4 regions of the Streptomyces sp. NPDC003077 genome follow, and region 1 is predicted to be linked to each of the others. Evidence: riboswitches for the same ligand, from Rfam matches in the RefSeq annotation. Region 1 holds a riboswitch; each other region holds the start of a gene.
The links. Region 1 has a riboswitch for cobalamin ahead of ABZX96_RS27690 (ABC transporter substrate-binding protein). Riboswitches for the same ligand answer to the same signal wherever they lie in the genome.

Region 1 (4,025 bases):
GGAGCAGCAGCACACCGTCCGGGGGCGCGAAGTCCCCGGCGGGGTAACGGGTCATCTCCCGGCGGGCACTCGCGCCGTAGCGTCTGAGGTACTCGTCCTCCAACTCGGCCAGCATCGGCCGGGCCAGCGGGTGACCGGCCCCGACCCGCGCCCAGGTGGCGCCGGCGGGCTCGGCGACGGACGTCATCAGCGGGCCGCCGCGACGGGCCGGGCGTCGGCGGCCTGGCGGGCGGCGTCGCGCTTGGCGACCTCCTCGCGCACCAGCGGGATCACGTACCGGCCGAAGTCGATGGCGTCGGACAGCAGGTCGTAGCCGCGCGCGGAGAGGATGTCCACGCCCAGGTCGTAGTAGTCCAGCAGCGCCTGCGCCACCGTCTCCGGCGTGCCCACCAGGGCGTTGGAGTTGCCCGCGCCGCCGGTGGCCGCGGCGGTCGGGGTCCACAGCGCCCGGTCGTAGCGCTCGCCCGCCTCCGCGATGGCGACCAGCCGCTGCGACCCGGCGTTCTCCGGCGCGTCCCGGTGCCTGCGGGCGAGCGGGGAGTCTCCCTGCGCCGTACGGGCCTTGATCGCGCCGACCGTGCGGTGGGCCTTCTCCCAGGCCAGTTCCTCGGTCGGGGCGATGATCGGCCGGAAGGCGACCTGGATGCGGGGCACGTCCGTCCGCCCGGCCGCGCGCGCCGCCTCCTTCACCGCGGCGATCTGTTCCGCGGTGCGCTCCAGGGGCTCGCCCCACAGGCAGTAGATGTCCGCCTCGGCGCCGCCCGCCGCGTAGGCGGCTGCCGACGAACCGCCGAACGAGACGCGCGGGCGCGGCTGCTGGACGGGGAAGACGTCGCTGACGAAGTCGTGGAAGCGGTAGTGCTCCCCCTCGTGGTCGAAGGGCTCGTGCGTCGTCCAGATCTTCTTGACGATGCGGATGTACTCGCGGGTCCGCGCGTAGCGCTCGTCCTTGGTCAGGGTGTCGCCCTCGCGCCGCTGCTCGTGGTCGTTGCCGCCGGTGATGAAGTGGACGGTGAGCCGCCCGTCGCTGATCTGGTCCAGCGTGGCGAACGTCTTGGCGGCGAAGGTCGGGTAGGAGACGTTCGGCCGGTGCGCCAGGAGGATCTGGAGCCGGTCCAGGTGGGAGGCGAGGTACGCGGCGGCCGGCGCCGGGTCGGGCGATCCGGCGCCGTACGCGAACAGGACCCGGTCCCAGCCGTGGTCCTCGTGGGCGCGGCCGAGCCGGAGGGTGTACTCCTTGTCGAACGCGGGGCCGGAGCGGGCCCGGGTTTCGGAGCCGTCGTTGGTGGCGGCGATGCCGAGGAATTCGACCGGCATGGGAGACCTTTCGCGCGAAGGGCGGGGGAGGAACCGCGTCGGGCCGGTGGCCGCGTACGCGGGGGACGACGACCGGGGCGTGCGGGGGCACGGCGGGGGCGAGGCTGCCGCGCGGGCGTCGCCGAGCGGGCCCGCCGGACGGTCGTCGGCGGGTGGGGCCTGCGATCGTCAGCGGGAACGCGTCAGTGAACGCCGGCGGACGTCGTCAGCGGACGTCAGCGCGGGGTGTCGCCAGGGGAGGGCAGCCGGTGCTCGGCGGTACGAAGACGCGCCGCCGCGAGGAAAACGGCCGTACGGTGCGCCGACGGAAAGAGATGCCGCTCGGGCGGCCTGCTGCCGGGGACGTCGTCAGACGCAACACGAGGCGGACCACACCCGACCGAAGTCGATGTGGCCGCGGATAACCAGCGGCAGCGGCTTCTGCATGACCTCAGTGGAACACCGCCGTTCGACGGAAGTCAACTGCTGTTCGAATGGCGGGTGGTGGGGTCCGGGGTGCCGGGTCGGTGACGGGTGTCGCGCGGGCCGCCCGAAGACGATCATGGGCGGCAACCGGCAACCGGCAACCGGCAACCGGCAACCGGCACCCGGCACCCGGCACCCGGCACCCGGTGTCCGTGGACGGTGCTTCGCGACCATCTGCGGACGGGCGTCGCGCGGGCCGCTCGAAGACGATCACGGATGGCACCCGGCACCCGGCACCCGGCACCCGTGGACGGTGCTCCGCGAGTATCCGTTATCCGTTCACGGCGCTCCGCGGAGATCGCACGCCCTCGTGATAGACGGCCACCCAAGGCAGCGGCCCGCGCACGGCCCGCCCCGCACGAGACCCGCCCCCGCACAAGATCACCATCCGCGCCCGGCAGCCCCGGCCAGCGCCCGGAGAGGGAGGTGAAAACCCCTCGTGATAGCTTTCCGGGGCCAGTCATACCCGCAGATCAGGGCCAGGGAATCCGGTGCGAATCCGGAGCTGACGCGCAGCGGTGAGGGTGACGGGCGGAGCACGGCCACTGGATCGACATCGGTATCTGGGAAGGCGCCCCGTCCGCGTGATCCCGAGTCCGAAGACCTGCTGGCACCTCCGTCCGCGGCCGGGCGGGGGATCGTGACCCAGGCTCCGCGTACGAGCCGTGAGACGCAGAGGGAACGTGTGTCCTCCATACCCCGCCGTGTTCGCCTGTCCGCCCTGCTCGGGATCGGCATCCTGCTGCTGACGGCCTGCGGCGGCGGCCCGGCGCCCGCGGCGAAGTCCGGCGGCGGCGACGGATACCCGCTCACCCTGACGAACTGCGGCCGGAAGGTCACGGTCGAGCGGCCCCCGCGCCGTGCCGTCTCCCTGGACCAGGGTTCGACGGAGATCCTGCTCTCCCTGGGGCTCGCCGACCGCATGGTGGGCACCGGCACCTGGACGGACCCGGTGCTCAAGGGCCTGGAGAAGGCCAACGCGAAGGTGCCGCGGCTCGCCGACCGCTACCCCTCCTTCGAGAAGGTGCTCGACAAGGAGCCCGACCTCGTCACCGCGTCGTTCCTCTACACCGTCGGCAAGGGCGGCGTGGCACCCCGCGAGCGGTTCGCGGAGCTGGGCGTCCCGGCGTACGTGTCGCCCGGCGACTGCGCGGACAAGGACAACAGCGGCGACGGCGACGGCGTCCGCACCAAGCCCCTCACCATGGACACCGTCTACGGGGAGGTGCGCGACCTCGCCAGGATCTTCGGGGTGGAGGAGCGCGGCGAGAAGCTCGTCGGCGACCTGAAGGCCCGGGTGCGCGCGGCGACGAAGGACATCGACGCCTCCAAGGCACGGGTGCTCTACTGGTTCGCCAACTCCGACGCTCCCTATATGGCGGGCTGCTGCGGTGCCCCCGGCGTCATCACGCGGGAGCTCGGCGCGAAGAACGTCTTCGACGACACCCGCGAGGAATGGCCGCAGATCAACTGGGAGACGGTCGCCGACCGCGACCCGGACGTCCTGGTCCTCGGTGACCTGACCCGCAAGTCGCAGAGCGCCGAGAGCGCCCGGAAGAAGATCGAGTTCCTGGAGTCCGACCCGGTGACCCGGAACATGACCGCCGTCAAGAAGAAGCGCTACGTCCTGCTCAGCGGCCAGGCGATGAACCCCACCATCCGCACCGTCGAAGGCGTCGAGAAGGTCGCGGCGGCGCTCCGCGACTACGGGCTCGCCCGATGACGGCGACGCGTACTCCGGAACGGACCGCGCCCCCTGCGCGCAGGGAGGCGCGAGTGCTGCGGCGCGGGCTGCTGTGGGCGCTCGGGGGCGCCGCGCTGGTGATGTCGGTCGCCATCGCCGTCACCATCGGCCCCGCCGACCTCTCGGTCGCCGACGTGGGGTCCGCGGTGTCCGCGCACCTCTTCGGCGGCGAGTCCGGCACCTCCGCGATCCGTGACGGCATCGTGTGGAACCTGCGGATGCCGCGGACCGTCCTGGCGGCCCTCTGCGGCGCCGGGCTCGCCCTGTGCGGCGCGGTGATGCAGTCCCTGCTGCGCAACCCGCTCGCCGACCCCTTCGTCCTCGGCGTCTCCTCCGGCGCCTCGACCGGCGCCGTGGCGGTCGTCGTCCTGGGGGTCGGCGGGGGAGCGGTGTCCGTCTCGGCGGGCGCGTTCCTCGGTGCCGTCTGCTCCTTCGGGCTGGTCCTGCTGCTCAGCCACACCCTGGGCGGCACCACGGACCGGGTGGTCCTCTCCGGTGT
Region 2 (4,025 bases), on a different contig from region 1:
CCCGGGGCTTGCCGGTGGCCGTCGCGTCGGCGCCCACGGTGAAGCGGAACCCGGCCACGTCACCGTCGGCCGGGCGCGCGGTGGCCGGGCCCTCGGTCGCGTACGACCAGGCGCCGTCCTTCGCGTCCCAGAAGGACCAGTAGCGGTACTCCGCCGCCTGGGCGGGCCCGGCGGCGGCCAGGCCCAGGGCCGGAACGGCCAGGGCGCCGGCCAGCGCGAGGCTGCCGAGGCGGCGGGCGCGCCGGGGAGGTGCCGTCAGCACGGGTTCGTCGTCTTCCCGTGCGTCACGGCTGGTGCTTTTTCCTGCCATCAGAGCTGGTTCTTCTTCCGGCGACCGCTCAGCAGGAAGCCCGCGCCCACGCTCGCGACAAAGAAGACGCCGACGATCCACCACGTGACCGTGCCGCTGTCGTCGTCCGTGCCGTCCTCGTCCCGCGCCTTCTCCGGGGAGTCGGTCGCGGCGGCGGGCTTCGGCCCGGTGGCGTTCAGCTTGGCCACGAGGTCGGTGCCGCCGAACGCGCGCGGGTCCGTCCCGGCGGCGTGCGCGGTCAGGACGAGCTGGGCGTACCCGGCCGGGCCGGTCTGCTGGGCCCAGGCCGCGCCGTTGTCCTGGAGCCACTTCAGCGGCTCCTGAAGGGCGGTGCGGTGGCCGCCGGCAGCGAGCGCGAGCACCGCGTCGGCGGTGTTGCCGGTGTCGGGCTGGCCCTCGGCGCCCGGCATCGCGGACATCAGGTGGTGGCCGTGCTCCTTCATGACGCGGACGAGGTGGTCCGCGGCGCCCTGTGCCGCCTGCTTCCCGTCCGGCTTGCCGCCGGGGGCCGGGCAGGTCAGGGGGGTGACCGGGGCGTCCGCGTCCTTGCCGGTCGGCGTGAGGAGGTAGCCCTTGCCGAGGGCGCCGAGCGCCGCGGCGGCGGTGGCGTCGTCGTTCGGGGCGAGCTTGCCGTCCTTGCCGGGCTGGAAGGCGAACGCGCCGCGCTCCCCGTCCTTCGCGTCACACCCGAGCTGGAGGCCGGCCAGCGCGTCGTACGGGTTCTTGCCGCCCTTCTTCGACGTGACCGCCTCCGGCTTCTCGCCCGCGGCGGCGAGCGCGCCGATCACCACGGACGTGGAGTTGGTGTCGCTGGGGGCGCCGGCCATCGAGCTCCACCCGCCGTCGTCCTGCTGCACCGACTTCAGCCAGGTCACGGCCTTCTTCACGGCGTCGTCGTGCCCGCCGATCGCGGCCAGCGCCTGCACGGCGACGGCCGTCTGGTTGGTGTCCCGCAGCGTCTTGCCGTCGCACGCCCTGACGGGCTCGGGGCGGAACGCGGTGAACGAGCCGTCGGCGCACTGCTGCCCGGTCAGCCAGTCGACGGCCGACCGCGCGGGGCGCTCCCCGACCGCGTCCTGCGCCAGCAGCGTCAGGGACTGCCGCCACACCCCGTCGTACTGCGGGTCCTTGTCGCCGTACAGGCCGTCGGGCAGCTTCGGTGACGCGGTGGCGGGCGCGGGCGAGTCGGCGGACGCGGCCGGCGCGCCGACCGCGCACAGCACGGCGGCGGTGGCCAGCGCGGCGGCGCCGCGGCGCGCCAGGGCGGCGAGGGAGGGGGCCATGGGGGCCATCGGGTCGGGTGCCTCTCGGGTGTCAGTTCACAGCGGGCGGTACGCGCCTCCGCGCTCGGTCGCCCGCCCGCGTCCCGACCCACGGGGTCGGTCACGGCGGCACCGGGCTCGGCCCCGCATACCTCGACGGTGCCGCCGCCGACCGGCCGCTTTCGCGGCACCCGGTGGCGGGAGCCTGGACCCGTGTCCCATCGGGTGCTCCGGCTCGCCCGGCCGGACGGCAACGACAAGATCGTTGGTGAACGGCCGCGCTCACGGTTGCGGGTCAGCGCCGGATTCGCACCGGCTTCCCCCGATCGGACACGGATGAAGTTGTCCACAACACCCTAACCGGACCGCTCCCCGGCGCCCCCTCCCCGGGCGGGGCCGGGCCGGAGGCGGGCCCGCCGTTTCCGGCCTGTCCGGGGTTTGTGGACGCCCCGGCGAGGGCGGGTGGCGGGAGTGTTCTGGGACCCGGTGAACGCCGGGGGCGTTGTCCTCAATCGCCGGACGGGCTTGATGGTGCCGGGTCCGCTCCCGCGCAGCCGTGACGGGTTTGATAGTGCCGGGGCCACCCCTCGTAGCCGGACGGGTGAAAGAGCGGGCTCTGTTCCGCGAGCTTGCCGCCCGCCCTCACGTGGTCGTGCTGGTGACGGCGCCGACGTTGCTTGGGATTCGCTCTGTGCCTACGTGGCTTGCCGATGGGGGGAGGCTGGAAATCAAGCCCGTCCGGCGTTTGAGGACAACGCCTCCGGCGTTCGCCGGGTTCAGAGATCGCCCGCCCCTTGCCCGTCGCGTCGGTGCTGGAAGCTGCGGGGTGTCCTCAAGCGCCGGACGGGCTGGGGACTCGGCCCGCAGCCGCAGGACCCGTAGCCCCCGGGCCGCAGCCGCAGGATCCGTAGCCGCACGGCCCGTAGCCCCCGCCGTTCAATCACCTTCAAGCGCACATAAGCTGACGCTCCATCACCCAGGCACCCGGCCGAACCCCAAGGTGGCGGCAAGGCGCCAATAGCTGATGTCGTGGAACGCGAGCAGCCGTTCCGTCCGATGAGGGCGTAAGAACGCATGGGCACAAGGACGTGAGGACATGACAGGCACGACCGATCACCAGCACACCGCGCCGGACGACCGCTGGCGCGTGGAGGTGGATCGCGGCGTCTGCGTCGGGTCCGGGATGTGCGTCGCCACCGCCCCCGACCGTTTCCGGCTGGACGCGGCGCGTCAGTCGCGTCCGACGGAGCCCGAGGCGGACGCGGGGGAGGCGCTGCTGGCGGCGGCCGAGAGTTGCCCGGTGGAGGCGATCTCTCTTACGCGCGCGAAGACGGGGGAGCCGGTGTTCCCGCCGGAGTCGTGAGGCCGACCAGCCGGCAAGCCGTCTCGATATCGATCTGCACCTGAGTGATGGACGCCCGCCCCGACAGCCACGTGATCAGCGCCGAGTGCCAGGTGTGCTCGATGACGCGGACGGCGGAGAGCTGCTCGGGCGTCGGCGGGGCGTCGAGGGCCATCGCGTCCAGGATGATCGCCGTGGTCAGCCGGGACACCGTGTCGACTTCGGGGCTCACCGAGCGGTCGGCGAAGGTGAGGGCGCGCACCATCGCGTCCGCGAGCTGCGGTTCGCGCTGGAGGGCGCGGAAGGCGCGCATCAGGGTCTGGGCGACGCGGGCGCCGGGGTCCTTCTCGGTGGGCGGGCGCTTGCGCAGCGTTTCGTGCAGGTGCTGGAGCTGGTCCTGCATGGTCGCGACGAGCAGGTGCACCTTGGAGGGGAAGTAGCGGTAGAGGGTGCCGAGGGCGACGTTGGAGGATTCGGCGACCTCGCGCATCTGGACGGCGTCGAAGCCGCCGCGGCCGGCGAGCCGGGCGCTGGCGTGCAGGATGCGGCGGCGGCGGGCTTCCTGACGGGCGGTCAGCGGCGGACTGTCGGGAAGGGTTGGGGGCGGACTGGCGGGGAGCGTCGGGGGTGTCGCCTGAGGTTCCGTAGTCATATGTCCCGTTCCGTGGCAGTCAGCCCGCTTCACGATGGTCAATCCGCTTCACGATGGTCGGCCCGGTTGGCGGTGGTCAACCCGGTTCGCGGTGGCCGACCCGCTTCGTGGCGCGTACCAGTGGTCGTACCGGTGGTCTGAGCGCGCACAGCATGGCAGGGGGCCGGGTGGTGGCGCGAATCACCTGGTGTGGCCGACGACGTGCGGTTTCCGGCCGGTAGATTCGAAGCTCCCCGAACTGATCAGTAGCTTGTTCCCGAGCGCGTTCCTGGTCGGTCGGTCGCGGACCGGTCCTCGATCGGTTACTGAAACTTGTTCTAGATTAGCGCCGGCGGCTACGCTCCGGCGGAAGTCCAGTGAGAAGGGGGCCGAGAGTGTCCGCCGAGGCCGTACAGGCAGCCGCGCCTCGCCCCGCCGAGGCCCCCGCGGGCTCGGCGCCGGCGAACGGTGACCGCCCAC
Region 3 (4,025 bases), on a different contig from region 1:
GGCGGCACCTGCCCGCTGTGGACGGTGTACGAGGCGTTCTCGGCGCCCGGCCGGGTCCTGACCCAGGTGGCGGAGATGCCGGACGGCAAGCGGTACTTCTGGATCGCCCGCACGGTCACCCGTGGCGGCTTCGGGCACCACGCGCCGCGCGCCGAGTTCGCGGTGGCGCTGGGCTGCGAGCTGCGGCACGCGCGGCGACTCGTCTACGCCGAGGGCATCGCGCTGGACGACCCTCGCGCGAGCACCCCGATCGGCCTCGGCTGCCGCATCTGCGAACGCCGCGACTGCGCCCAGCGGGCCCGTCCCCCGGCTGGCGGGCGGCTGGCGGTGGACCCGGACCGGCGGACGTATGTGCCGTACGCGGTGGTGGGGGAGGGCGGCTGAGGACGAGGGAGAGCGGCTGAGAGGCGGCCCCCGCCAGCCGGCAGCCGGACCTGGCAGCCAGAGCCGACGGCCGGACCTGACGGCCAGCGCCGACGGCCAGAGTCGACGGCCGGGCCTGGCAGCCGAACCCGGCAGGCCGCCGACCGGGAGCCGCGTCCGCTCCCGTCCGTCCCAAAGAACCCGCCCGCTCCCGCCCAGAAGCACGTCAGGCGCCCATCCCGGAGGCCCACCCGCCTCGCCGCGGAAGCTCGTCAGCGACACGGCCACCCGAGGCTGACGGCCTCCCCTCCCAAAACACGTCAGGCGCCCATCCCGGAGGCCCCAGCCCCGCCGCGGAAGCTCGTCAGCGACACACCCCCCGAGGCTGACGGCCTCCCCTCCCAAAACACGTCAGGCGCCCATCCCGGAGGCCCCAGCCCCGCCGCAGAAACTCGTCAGCAACCACCCACACCCCACCCCCGCCCCCCGCCCAGCCGCACGTCAGGCGGCGGCCGCCCGCCCCGCCCCCGCCACCACCGGATGCAGCGCCGCGTACTCCAGCGGCGTCGAAGGATCGATCGACACGTCCAGCGGCGCGGGCTCCGCACCGGCCCGCACCAGAAGGTCGCCAACAGCGGCGATCATCGCGCCGTTGTCCGTGCACAGCTTCAGTGGCGGCACCCGCAGGGTGATCCCGGCCGCCGCGCACCGTTCCTCGGCCAGCGCGCGCACCCGGGAGTTCGCGGCCACGCCGCCCACCACGACGAGGGTGCCGACGCCGTGCGCGGCGCAGGCGGCGACGGCCTTGCGGGTCAGCACGTCGGCGACGGCCTCCTGGAGCGAGGCGGCGCCGTCCGCCACCGGCAGGTCCGTGCCCGTGGCCCGGTGGCGCTCGGCCCAGCGGGCGGCGGCCGTCTTCAGGCCGGAGAAGGAGAACGCGTACGGGTCGTCGCGCGGCCCGGTCAGCGGCCGGGGGAACGCCACGGCGCGCGGGTCGCCGTCCCGGGCCGCGCGATCGACGGCCGGACCGCCCGGGTACGGCAGCCCGAAGACCCGCGCGACCTTGTCGAAGCACTCGCCGGCCGCGTCGTCCAGCGTGTCCCCGAGGTGCACGATCGGATCCCGGACGAGATCCCGTACGAGCAGCAGCGACGTGTGCCCGCCGGAGACGATCAGCACCACGCAGGGGTTGGGCAGCGGGCCGTGCTCCAGCGTGTCGGCCGCGACGTGCCCGGCCAGGTGGTGCACCCCGTACAGCGGCACGCCCAGCCCATAAGCCAGCGCCTTCGCGCCCGCGAGCCCCACCTGGAGCGCGCCCGAGAGGCCGGGGCCGGTCGTCACGGCCACCGCGTCGACGTCCGACATCCGTAGCCCGGCGTCGTCCAGCGCCTCCCGGACGACCGGGTTCAGCGCGTGCACGTGGGCGCGCGCCGCGATCTCCGGGACGACGCCGCCGAACCGCACGTGCTCGTCCATGCTCGACGCCACCGCGTGCCCCAGCAGCCGACCACCGCTGACCAGGCCGGCTCCCGTCTCGTCGCAGGACGACTCGATCCCCAGCACGATCCGCTGAGCTGCCATGAGGGCCTTCCTTGTGGTGCCGGTGATCTATTGCCCCGTAATTCTAATTGCAAGCTATGCGCAATAAGGGTGCGGGTGGCAAGGACCTCCCGCATCCCGCCTCACCCGGCGCCCGTGACTCACATCACACCCCAACCCCCGACCCGGCACGCGAACACCCGTGCCCCCGGACTCCCGCACCGCCTACGCTGGCCGACGTAGCTGGTTCGCCCTGCCCGCCAGGCAGGCGCGTCGCAAGAGGGAACCCGGTGCGAATCCGGGACTGCCCCGCAGCGGTGAGCGGGAACGACCGCCGTCATACGCACTGGACCCGGTGACGGGCCCGGGAAGCGACGGCCAGTAGGTGTCCTCCATGGGCCTCCATGAGCCTTTACGAGCCTCCATGGGCCTTTACGGGTCTTCATGGGTCTCCACGAGGACGCGCCCGCGAGTCCGAAGACCTGCCCGCTGCCCGCGTGCGACGGATCGCACGCGGAGCCCGGACGACCTTCGAGGGCGGGTCGGAGCGGCGTACCCAGCGGACGAGCGCACGCGGCCGGTGACGGCGGGCGGCGCGGCCCGTGCCGTGGTGCACCCTTCGCGCGTCCCCACCGGTCTCCGGGCCGCACGGCACGCACGCTCGCGAAGGAGAGTTCCGTGATCAGCAAGTCCGCGGCAGCACGGGCCACCGTGTACGGCTACCCCCGGCAGGGCCCGAACCGGGAGCTGAAGAAGGCCATCGAGGGCTACTGGAAGGGCCGCGTCGGCGCGGACGCCCTCCAGGACACCGCCGCCGCCCTCCGCCGGGACACCTGGCGGACGCTGGCCGAGGCCGGCGTCCACGACGTCCCGACCGGCGATTTCTCCCTCTACGACCACGTACTGGACACCACCGTCATGGTCGGGGCGATTCCCGACCGGCACCGGGCCGCCGTCGCGGCGAACAGGCTGGACGGCTACTTCGCGATGGCGCGCGGCACGGCGGACGCGGCGCCGCTGGAGATGACCAAGTGGTTCGACACCAACTACCACTACCTGGTCCCCGAACTCGGCCCGGACACCGTCTTCACCGCCGACCCCACCCGGCAGGCGGGGGAGCTGAGGGAGGCCCTGGCCCTCGGCCTTTCCGCCCGCCCCGTGCTCGTCGGCCCGGTCACCTACCTCCTGCTTGCCAAGCCCGCCCCCGGCGCCGACCCCGGTTTCCAGCCGCTGACCCTCCTGGACCGGTTGCTCCCGGTGTACGCCGAGGTCCTCGCCGACCTGCGCGCGGCGGGCGCCGAGTGGGTGCAACTGGACGAACCCGCCCTCGTCCAGGACCGCACCCCGGCCGAACTGAACGCCGCCGCCCGCGCCTACCGCGACCTCGGCACCCTCACCGACCGGCCCCAACTCCTCGTGGCGTCCTACTTCGACCGACTCGGCGAGGCGCTGCCGGTACTGGCCAAATCCCCGGTCGACGGGCTCGCGCTGGACTTCACCGGACCCGCCGCCGCGAACCTCGACGACCTGGCGGCGGCCGGCGGCCTGCCCGGAAAACGCCTGGTCGCGGGCGTCGTCGACGGCCGCAACGTCTGGATCAACGACCTGGCGGCCTCCCTGACCACCCTCGGCACACTCCTCGGCCTCGCCGACCGGGTGGACGTGGCGGCCTCCTGCTCGCTGCTGCACGTCCCGCTCGACGCCACGGCCGAACGGGACGTGGACCCGCAGATCGCCCGCTGGCTCGCCTTCGCCCGCCAGAAGACCACCGAGATCGTCACCCTGGCCCGCGGCCTGACCCACGGCACCGGCGCGATCACCGCCGAACTCGCCGCCAACCGCGCCGACCTGGGGTCCCGCGCCGGTTCGGCCATCACCCACGACCCGGCCGTCCGCGCCCGCGCGGCGTCGGTCACCGACGCCCACACCCACCGCTCCCACCCGTACCCCGAACGCGCCGCCGCCCAGCGCGCCCACCTGGGCCTGCCGCTCCTGCCGACCACCACCATCGGCTCGTTCCCGCAAACCACAGCACTGCGCACGGCCCGCGCCGATCTTCGCGCCGGACGGATCGGGGAGGCGGCGTACGAGGAACGCATCGAGGCCGAGATCCGCGAGGTGAT
Region 4 (4,025 bases), on a different contig from region 1:
AACGGGGAGCGGCGGAGCAGTCGTTCGCCAGTGCCGAGGAGGTGGCGGACGGGACCGGCGGATCGGTGGGCCGGGCGGTGATGGACGCTGCTCGGGCCGCCTACGACCAGGGCTTCACGGCGGTCACGGCGATCGCCGCGGGCGGGCTGGCGCTGACCGCGGCGCTGGTGGCGGTGGTGTTGCGGTCGCGGGGGGAGGTTGGGGGGTGAGGGGGCCGTCTGTTTCGCTTTTTGCTGCTTGCTCGTTTTCCGTGCTGGTGCTCTTTGCGTGTCCTTGCGTGTCCTTGTTCGTCCTTGTTCGTTCGTTCCTTTGTGGCTTTTTCCGGCTCTTTTCCGTCGGTGAATAATGCCGGGCGGCAGGTGGCGGGGGCTGGCACCGTGAGGGCATGGGGGATGCCTTGCTGTCCGGCCTGTTGGCCGGGTACGGGATCGCGATGCCGGTGGGCGCCGTCTCCGTGTTGATCGTGGGACTGGCGGCCCGTACGTCGTTGCTGCGGGGACTGGCCGCGGGCCTCGGCACCGCCACGGCTGACGGCCTGTACGCGCTGGTCGCGGTGGTGGGCGGGGTGGCCTTGGGGCAGTACGTGGAGCCGGTGGCCGGGCCGCTGCAATGGGCGGCGGCGGGGGTACTGCTGACGGTCGCGACCGTGGGCGTCGTCACGGCCGTACGGGAACGGGGACGGGGACAGGAACGGGGACGAGGACAGGAACGGGAACGGGGACACGCACGGGAACGGGGACACGCACGGGAACGGGGACACGCACGGGAACGTGGCCCGGCGAGGGAGAGGGGCGGCGGGCCGGATCGTGGGTGGGGCCGTACCTACGCCGGGTTCGTCGGGCTGACGCTGCTCAATCCGGTGACCGTCGCCTACTTCGCCGCCATGGTGGTGGGGCAGCGGAACGCGTCGTGGGACGCGGGTGCGGGAGCGGCGTTCGTGCTGGCGGCGGCCGTCGCGTCGGCCAGTTGGCAGGGTGTGCTGGCGCTGGGCGGGGCGGCGGTGGGGCGGGTGCTGACGGGGGAGCGGGGGCGCCTGATCACCGCACTCGTCGGCAATGCGGTGATCGCGGTGTTGGCGGTGCGGCTCGCGTGGACGGCGCGTTGAGGACGGGGGCGGGGCGGGCTCGGGGGAAGGTCGGGGCGGTGCCCGTGCGGCGCCCGTTCGCCCGTCGTCCGGCCTTCGTCCGTCCTTCATGGCTTTCGGCCGGTCTCCGTCGCCCGACCGGCCTCCGTGGCGCCCGTCCGGTGTTGCCGTCTCCTGTCCGTGCCCCGCCCCTCGTAATTCGTAATCCCCGGCTCCGTGGGGTCGTCAGCTCTCCGGGGCCGCCGTGCGGGCCGCCCACCGCCGTTCGACGCCGGCCAGGCGCCAGTACGCGAGGGCCGCCGCCCACACCACCACGAACAGGCCGACGATGATGAAGCCGACGTTGTCCAGGTCCAGGCCGGAGATCCAGCCGGTGACCGCGTCCGTGAGGGCGAGCTTGTCGTGCAGCACCGTGACCAGCTCGATGGTGCCGATGAAGAAGGCCACCGCGATCGACAGGCCGGTGATGGTGAGGTTGTAGTAGACCTTGCGGACCGGGTTGGAGAACGCCCATTGGTACGCGAAGTTCATGAAGGTGCCGTCGAGGGTGTCGAAGAGGCTCATGCCGGCCGCGAACAGCAGGGGCAGGCACAGGACCGCGTACCAGGGCAGCCCGGCCGCGGCGCCGCTGCCCGCCATGACCATCAGCGTCACCTCGGTCGCGGTGTCGAAGCCGAGGCCGAAGAGGAAGCCCAGCGGGAACATCTGGCCGGGGCGGTTGATGGAGCGGGTGAAGCGGCCGAGGAAGCGGTTCATGAAGCCGCGGGAGTTGAGGTGCTGTTCCAGTTCCGTCTCGTCGTAGCGGCCCTCGCGCATCGCGCGGAAGACCCGCCGGATGCCGGCGAGCGCGATCAGGTTGAGGGCGGCGATCAGGTAGAGGAAGGTGCCGGAGACGGTCGTGCCGATGGTGCCGAGCACCTGGTGCGCGCGGGACTCGTCGTCCAGGAGCGTCCCGGCGAGCTGAGCGCCGCCCGCCACCAGGGCGGCCATGGCGACAACGACGCTGGAGTGCCCGAGGGCGAACCAGAATCCGACGGAGACCGGACGCTTGCCGTCCGCCATGAGTTTGCGGGTGGTGTTGTCGATGGCGGCGATGTGGTCGGCGTCGAAGGCGTGCCGCATGCCGAGCGTGTACGCGGTGATGCCGAGTCCCACGCCGAAGACCTGCTTGCCGACGGTGTAGTGGTTCGGCACCACCAGGAGCAGCAGGACGCCGAAGGCGACGACGTGCAGCCCGGCGATCACGGCCATGAGGCCGATGGTGCGTACGGTGTCCTGCCGCCGCCAGCGGAAGCCGGGGGGTGCCGGAGTCTGCGGAAGGCCGCCAGAAGGAGAAGAAGGGGACATGGGGGGACGGGTGGACCCGGGCATCCGGTGATCACGCTCCAGCACCTCGTGGATGATTTCGTGAGATGCCGTGGCCGGTCTCCTGGCTCACGGGTACGCGCGCCCGGCCCGGCCTTCCCGGCCGCGGCTGCGGTCAGTGGCCCCGTACGCGCCGGTGGCACGTGCGGAAAGGGTCGGGAACTACCCGATCACAGTGGCGAGGGCCGCGCCGGTCTGGGACCCCGAGGGGTCCGTCACCGGTCTTCCCGATCACCACGGCCCGGTTACCTTAGCCCGCGAAGTTATGGGGCGGACCAAGGATTCACCAAGGATCGTCCCTGGTGGCAAGGGGGAGGTTGTGGTGCCAGGGCGGGGCCGGGCGGCATCCGTTCGGCCGGAACCGTGCGCGGTGTCGTCAGGGACGGGCTCGCGGAGTAGCTTCCGCAGTGGGCCAGGGGCGGAAGCGGGCCCGGCCCTCGGGAGAGATCATGAACCTCCACAACCCCCTTCTCCTCGATCTCGCCGTCAAGGCCCGGCTGAGTCCCGCCGCCCTTGACGACTCCGTCACCGCGCTCAGGGAATGCGAGGCGGCGGTCACGGTCTGCGCGGCGGCGATGCTCTCCGAAGGAGAGCCGGAGCGGATGCGGGAGGCCGTTTCCCGCGACATGGACTGCTCCGACGTCGTCACCGCCACCTGCCGGGTGCTGGACCGGGCGGGTGGCGGCGACGCCGCGTTGCTCGCGTCCTTGCTGGACGCCTGCGCGATGGCCTGCGAACGGAGCCACGAACTGTGCGCGCAGCACGCCGGGCACCTCCCCCACTGCCGGGTGTGCGCCGACGCCACCCGCAAGGCCGCCGGCGCCTGCCGGCAACTGCGGGCGGGTCTGACGTCGGCGTGAACGGGTGAGCGGGTGAGTGGGTGAGCGGTTGGGCGGGCCGGATGGGTGCCGGATGACGTCCTTGCGGTCCGCCAGAGCGGCACCGGCAGACCTGTCAGTGCGGCACCGATGAAAGGAACCCGTGCAGCGCCTCGTCGAAGCAGGCGGTGTTCTCCAGGTTGACCATGTGGCCGGCGCCGGGGACGCGGACGCGGTGGGCGCCGGGGACGGAGACGGCGATGGCGTGCGCGTTGGCGGAGATGTCGGTGCTGTCCAGGTCGCCGTCCAGGACCAGGGTCGGCACCCGGATCTCCGACAGCCGGGCGGCGGCGCCGACCTCGATCGGCAGCCCGGCCCCCATCCCGTCCGCGTGCGCCATGACGTTGGCTTCGGCGGAGGCGCGCATCCGTTCCCGCAGTTCCGGGTCCACCATCGACGGCTGACGGTGCGGACCGTCCACCCACATGCGCAGGAAGTGCTCCACGAACCGGGCCGCGCCGTCCTCCTCCCCGATGGCGGCCACCTGTTCCTTGATGTGCTCCAGGATGAACGGGTCGGTGAAGGTGCGACCGCTCACGCCCGGCGCGGCGAGCGCCAGGGCCGTGACGCGCGCGGGGTGGGCCAGCACCATGTCCAGCGCGACGCGCGCCCCGTGCGAGAGGCCGACGAGCGTGGCGCGCGGGATGCCGAGGTGATCGAGCAGGGTCCGTAGGTCCTCGTGGTTGGCGTAGTCGCCG

Region 2: it holds a riboswitch for cobalamin, as region 1 does, so the genes downstream of both, ABZX96_RS20250 (prenyltransferase/squalene oxidase repeat-containing protein) here and ABZX96_RS27690 (ABC transporter substrate-binding protein) in region 1, are expected to answer to the same signal.
Region 3: it holds a riboswitch for cobalamin, as region 1 does, so the genes downstream of both, metE (5-methyltetrahydropteroyltriglutamate--homocysteine S-methyltransferase) here and ABZX96_RS27690 (ABC transporter substrate-binding protein) in region 1, are expected to answer to the same signal.
Region 4: it holds a riboswitch for cobalamin, as region 1 does, so the genes downstream of both, ABZX96_RS32945 (HoxN/HupN/NixA family nickel/cobalt transporter) here and ABZX96_RS27690 (ABC transporter substrate-binding protein) in region 1, are expected to answer to the same signal.

Annotation. Positions count from the first base shown of each region.
Region 1 covers NZ_JBEXNM010000051.1:39,356-43,380, reverse strand. Annotated here, with positions in the region: gene ABZX96_RS27700 (GNAT family N-acetyltransferase) at 1-187, opposite strand, end outside; gene ABZX96_RS27695 (LLM class flavin-dependent oxidoreductase) at 187-1,317, opposite strand; cobalamin riboswitch at 2,223-2,409, shown strand; gene ABZX96_RS27690 (ABC transporter substrate-binding protein) at 2,468-3,505, shown strand; gene ABZX96_RS27685 (iron chelate uptake ABC transporter family permease subunit) at 3,502-4,025, shown strand, end outside.
Region 2 covers NZ_JBEXNM010000029.1:23,094-27,118, forward strand. Annotated here, with positions in the region: gene ABZX96_RS20245 (SCO2322 family protein) at 1-310, opposite strand, end outside; gene ABZX96_RS20250 (prenyltransferase/squalene oxidase repeat-containing protein) at 310-1,593, opposite strand; cobalamin riboswitch at 1,775-1,928, opposite strand; gene ABZX96_RS20255 (ferredoxin) at 2,669-2,935, shown strand; gene ABZX96_RS20260 (TetR family transcriptional regulator) at 2,889-3,566, opposite strand; gene ABZX96_RS20265 (glycosyltransferase family 4 protein) at 3,941-4,025, shown strand, end outside.
Region 3 covers NZ_JBEXNM010000027.1:41,099-45,123, forward strand. Annotated here, with positions in the region: gene ABZX96_RS19520 (short-chain fatty acyl-CoA regulator family protein) at 1-384, shown strand, start outside; gene tsaD (tRNA (adenosine(37)-N6)-threonylcarbamoyltransferase complex transferase subunit TsaD) at 865-1,944, opposite strand; cobalamin riboswitch at 2,180-2,386, shown strand; gene metE (5-methyltetrahydropteroyltriglutamate--homocysteine S-methyltransferase) at 2,581-4,025, shown strand, end outside.
Region 4 covers NZ_JBEXNM010000078.1:10,340-14,364, reverse strand. Annotated here, with positions in the region: gene ABZX96_RS32955 (MFS transporter) at 1-209, shown strand, start outside; gene ABZX96_RS32950 (LysE family transporter) at 386-1,105, shown strand; gene ABZX96_RS32945 (HoxN/HupN/NixA family nickel/cobalt transporter) at 1,310-2,431, opposite strand; cobalamin riboswitch at 2,486-2,744, opposite strand; gene ABZX96_RS32940 (hypothetical protein) at 2,899-3,309, shown strand; gene ABZX96_RS32935 (alpha/beta hydrolase) at 3,404-4,025, opposite strand, start outside.